2 regions of the Isoptericola sp. S6320L genome follow, and region 2 is predicted to be linked to the other one. Evidence: predicted binding sites of a transcription regulator. Region 2 holds the regulator's gene; the other holds the start of a gene.
What was found. Region 2 encodes HspR, which represses chaperone genes until heat shock. Its sites were predicted from a motif close to AAGTTGAGTCNNNNNGACTCAACTT; they were not measured.
Positions count from the first base shown of each region.

Region 1: a site for HspR is predicted at 1,146-1,170, ahead of MWU57_RS11990 (Hsp20/alpha crystallin family protein). Genes of this name have one in related genera too.

Region 1 covers NZ_JALKAT010000021.1:9,760-12,202, reverse strand. Annotated here, with positions in the region: gene MWU57_RS11995 (M20 family metallopeptidase) at 1-574, shown strand, start outside; gene MWU57_RS11990 (Hsp20/alpha crystallin family protein) at 679-1,110, opposite strand; gene MWU57_RS11985 (YrhK family protein) at 1,228-1,509, opposite strand; gene MWU57_RS11980 (amidohydrolase) at 1,567-2,443, shown strand, end outside.
Region 2 covers NZ_JALKAT010000006.1:109,664-112,106, reverse strand. Annotated here, with positions in the region: gene grpE (nucleotide exchange factor GrpE) at 1-1, shown strand, start outside; gene MWU57_RS05645 (DnaJ C-terminal domain-containing protein) at 75-1,079, shown strand; gene MWU57_RS05640 (heat shock protein transcriptional repressor HspR) at 1,122-1,574, shown strand; gene MWU57_RS05635 (DUF1540 domain-containing protein) at 1,735-2,043, shown strand; gene MWU57_RS05630 (hypothetical protein) at 2,111-2,443, opposite strand, start outside.

The sequences.
Region 1 (2,443 bases), on a different contig from region 2:
CCGCGTGCACGCCACCGTCGTCGAGGGCGGCACCCGGCCCAGCATCATCACCGAGCGCGCGGTCATGCACCTGTACGCGCGTTCGAAGTACCCGGACACGCTGCGCGACCTGTCGCGGCGCCTGGACGACGTCGCCCGGGGGGCCGCGCTCATGACGGGGACCGAGGTGCAGATCGAGTGGGACGACGGTGCGCACCCGTCGCTGCCCGTGCGCACCAACCAAACGCTCACCCGGCGGTGGGTGGCGGCCCAGGAGGCGCGGGGCCGCGACGTGCTGCCGGGTGGCGTGGTGTCCGAGACGTTGGCCGCGTCGACGGACTTCGGCAACGTCAGCTTCCGCGTGCCGGGCATCCACCCGCTGATCCAGGTGTCCGACCCCTCGGTGGCGTTGCACACGGAGGCGTTCGCCGCGGCGGCGGGCGGGCCGGCCGCCGAACGAGCCGCCGTCGACGGCGCCGCGGGGCTCGCGCAGACCGCGCTCGACTACCTGTGCGATGCCGCGCTGCGCGAGGCCGTCGACGCGGAGTTCGCGGCCGCCGGCGGCGCGATCGACGTGCCCCGCTACTTCGACTGAGCACGGCCAACCCTGGGCGCCGAACGTCACGGTTCGGACCGGTTTGGGGCGCGATACCGGTCCGAACCGTGACGTTCGGCCCGCGTGCGGCGGGGTGGGGCGGCTCAGGCCGTGGTGACCTCGATGCGCTGCGGCGTCGTGCCCGCGAACACGCCGGCGACGGTGACCGTCAGGACACCGGCGTCGTAGGAGGCCGTCACGGCAGCGCCGTCCACGGCCTTGCGCAGCGGGACGACGCGGCGGAACTCGCCGTAGCGGACCTCCGAGTAGCGGCGGCCCTCGGCGTTCTCGTCGCGGTGGTCCTTGCGCTCGCCGCGCACGACGAGCTGGCGTCCCTCGACCTCGACGGTGACGTCCTCGGCCGGGTCGATGCCCGGCAGGTCGAAGCGGGCCACGAGGTCCTCGCCCTCGCGGTAGACGTCGGCGGGTGCGGTCTGACGCTCGGGCGCCCGGCGCTCCGCCGTGGCCAGCGGCAGCCGGCGCGGGTCGCGGATCCGGACGTCGGCGAACGTCGGACGGTTCAGGGTGGTGATCATGCTTCCTCCTCAGGGTGGGTGCTGCTGAGGGGTTCAACTTGAGTCGTGCCGACTCAATTTCCGGGTTCGCCCACGGCGGACGGTCCGCCGTCCGCCCCGGGGCTCGCGGGACGGCGCTCAGAAGTCGCGGGCCGTCTCCGCGTCCGAGGAGCCGATGCGCCGCAGGTGCACGCGCCGGGCGAGGCGGATCATCGGCCGGGCCAGCATCTGCAGGCTCCCGAGCAGGAAGAGCACGATGCCCACGGTCTCGGTGGACGGGCTGAAGAACAGGACGCTGCCCACCACGAACCAGAGACCGATGAGGATGTCGTTGGCGATGCTGGCGGACTCGTAGCGGTGGCGGACGATCAGCTCGTCGCCACCGAGACGCAGGCGGAGGCTGTGGTCGTCGTCGGGCATGCTCCCACTCTCGCCGTCGACCTTCCTGGACGCATCCGAGGGGGCAGGATGGGCGGCATGAGCACCCTCACCGCCGCCGAGCTCACCGCGGTCTACACCGACCTGCACGCCCACCCCGAGCTCGCGTTCGCCGAGCACCGCACGGCGGGCATCGTCGCCGAGCGGCTGGGCGCGGCGGGCTTCGCGGTGCACGAGCGGATCGGCGGGACCGGCGTCGTCGGCGTCCTGGCGAACGGCGACGGCCCGACGGTGCTGCTCCGCGCCGACATGGACGGGCTGCCCGTCGCCGAGCGCACCGGCCTGCCGTACGCCTCGACGGACACCGCCACCCTGCCGGCCGCGCACCTGGCCGCGCACCGCGAGGAGTGGTCGGGCACGCTCCAGGTGCTCTTCCAGCCGGCGGAGGAGGTCGGCGCCGGCGCGGCCGCCATGGTCGACGACGGCCTCTACGAGCGCGTCGGCACGCCCGACGTCGTGCTCGGGCAGCACGTCATGCCGCTCCCGGTCGGGACGGTCAACCTCACGCCCGGTACCGCCATGGCGGCCGCCGACTCGATGCGGATCGTGCTCCACGGCAAGGGCGGCCACGGGTCCAGCCCGGAGGGTGCGGTCGATCCGGTGCTGATGGCGGCCGCGACGATCCAGCGGTTGCAGGGCATCGTCTCCCGCGAGGTGGGGGCACGGGAGGCGGCGGTGGTCACCGTCGGTTCCGTCCGTGCGGGCACGCAGGCCAACATCATCCCGGACCGCGCGGAGCTGCTGGTCAACGTCCGCACGTTCGACGAGGCGGTCCGCGAGCGCGTGCTGGCCGCCATCCACCGCATCGTGGACGCCGAGGCGGTGGCGTCGGGCGCTCCGCGGTCGCCGGAGTACGAGCAGGTCTCGACGTTCGGGCCCACGGTCAACGACCCGGGGGCCGCCGCGCGGACGGGAG
Region 2 (2,443 bases):
ACGACGGTGGGCGCGGCCCTCGGCCTCGCCGAGGGTCGCGCCCACCGCGTCCGATCAGACCAGGAAGGGACGTCGTGACCGGTCAGGACTGGATCGAGAAGGACTTCTACGCCGCGCTCGGCGTCCCCAAGGACGCCGACCAGGCGGCCATCAAGAAGGCGTACCGCAAGCTGGCGCGCCAGTACCACCCGGACCAGAACCCGGGCGACGCCTCCGCCGAGTCCCGGTTCAAGGAGATCGGCGAGGCCTACTCGGTGCTGTCCGACAGCGAGCAGCGCCAGCAGTACGACGCCGTGCGGTCGATGGCGGGCGGCGGCGCACGCTTCAACGCCGGTCCCGGCGGCGCGTCCGGCGGGTTCGAGGACGTCTTCAGCTCGATGTTCGGCGGCGCCGGCGGCGCGCGCCCCGGAGCCCGGCCCCAGTACCAGCAGTACCAGTCCGGCGGGGCGGGGTTCGAGGACATCCTCGGCTCCATGTTCGGCGGCAGCATGGGCGGCGGACGCCCGGCCGGGTTCGGCGGGCCGCAGCAGCGCAAGGGGGCCGACGTCGAGACGCGCGCCACGCTCCCGTTCCGTGCCGCCGTGGAGGGCACCACGGTCGAGCTGACCGTGGACGGCAAGAAGATCACGGCGCGCATCCCGGCCGGCGTGCACGACGGGCAGAAGATCCGGCTGCGCGGCAAGGGTCGTCCGGGATCGGCCGGCGGTCCGGCGGGCGACCTGCTCATCGTGGTGCACGTGACCGAGCACCCCGTGTTCTCGATCGACGGCGCGAACCTGCGCATGACCCTGCCGGTCACCTTCGCGGAGGCCGCGCTGGGCACCACCGTGGAGGTGCCGACGATGTCGGGCGAGACGGTGCGGCTCAAGGTGCCGTCGGGGACGCCGTCGGGCCGGGTGCTGCGCGTCAAGGGCCGTGGCGTGGCGACGACCAAGCGCACCGGCGACCTGCTCGTCACCGTGCAGGTCGTGGTGCCGCAGAAGCTGAGCCGGGCGGCGAGGAAGGCGCTGGAGGACTTCGCCGCGGAGGCCGACGGCGAGGACGTCCGCGCCGAGCTCGCGGCCAAGGCCGCCCAGTAAGGTCGGGTCCGCCGGACCACGACGGGAGCGAAGGAGGTCCAGATGGTCACCGACGACGCACCCGTGCTGACGGTCTCGCAGGCCGCGCAGCTCACGGGCATGCACCCGCAGACCCTGCGCCAGTACGACCGGCTCGGGCTGGTCACGCCGCGGCGCACGCGCGGCCGCGGACGGCGCTACTCCCGCCGCGACGTCGCCCGGCTGCTCGAGGTGCAGCACCTCGCGCAGGACGAGGGGATCAACCTTGCCGGGGTCAAGCGGATCCTCGACCTCGAGCAGCACGTCGCGGTGCTGGAGCACCGGCTCCACGAGCTGGCGAGCCTCCTGGCGGAGCGCGAGCGTGCGGAGGGGCGCGTGTTCGCCGCCGGCACGGGCGGCGACGTCGTGGCGGTGCAGCGGGGGCAGCGCGTGCGGCGCACGGAGCTGTACGTCGAGTCGCGCCGCGAGCAGGGCGGTGCGCTGGTCCTCTGGCGCCCGACGCCGCACCGGGACTGAGGGCATGCTTTCCGGCATGACATTCTTTCGTTAATGAATTCTTCTCTGGTAAGGCTTTCCTTACTGTCGAGAGAATGTCGCCGCTACCTGTGCAGGATTCGAATTCGCGCCTATGATCGAGATATCGGCGACGACGAGACCTGACACGAGGAGCGGAATCATGAGCACCCTGATGGAGATGCCCGAGGTCACCAGCTGCACCGTGGACGGCTGCAGCTACAACCATGACCACGACTGTCATGCAGGGGCCGTGACGATCGCGGGCGTGCCGGGCGACGCCTCCTGCGCCACGTTCATCCCGCTCAGCACCAAGGGCGGGCTCGAGAAGGTCGTCGCGCACGTCGGTGCCTGCCAGCGCACGGACTGCGTCCACAACGAGGACCTCGAGTGCGCCGCCAGCGCCATCCGCGTCGGTGCCGGACCGCAGGACCCGAGCCACGCGGACTGCCTCACGTTCGCCACGACCTGACCGGTCGGGACGCGACGAGGGCCCCGGACTCCACTGTCCGGGGCCCTCGTCGCGGCTCAGGGACGGATCAGCGGCGCAGGTGCCGGATGAGCTCGAGGGCGCGCTGGTGGGACTCCGGCAGCCCCTCCACCCAGACGCGCACGGGGCGGCGCATGCTCCCGGAGACGCCCAGCACCTCGGCGTTGCGCTCCACGATCTTGCGGACCGACTGCGCCAGCCGCGCGGTCTCGGGGCTCCGTTCGCAGAGCACCGCGAAGACGCCGTCGCTCAGCGACGCCATCGGGTGGCCGTCGCCGAACACCTGGTCCAGCGTCCGACCCACCGAGGCGGCCCGGGCCATCCGCTGCCAGGCCCCCAGCTGGTCCACCGCCACGTCGAGCACCACGAGGCAGTGCGAGTC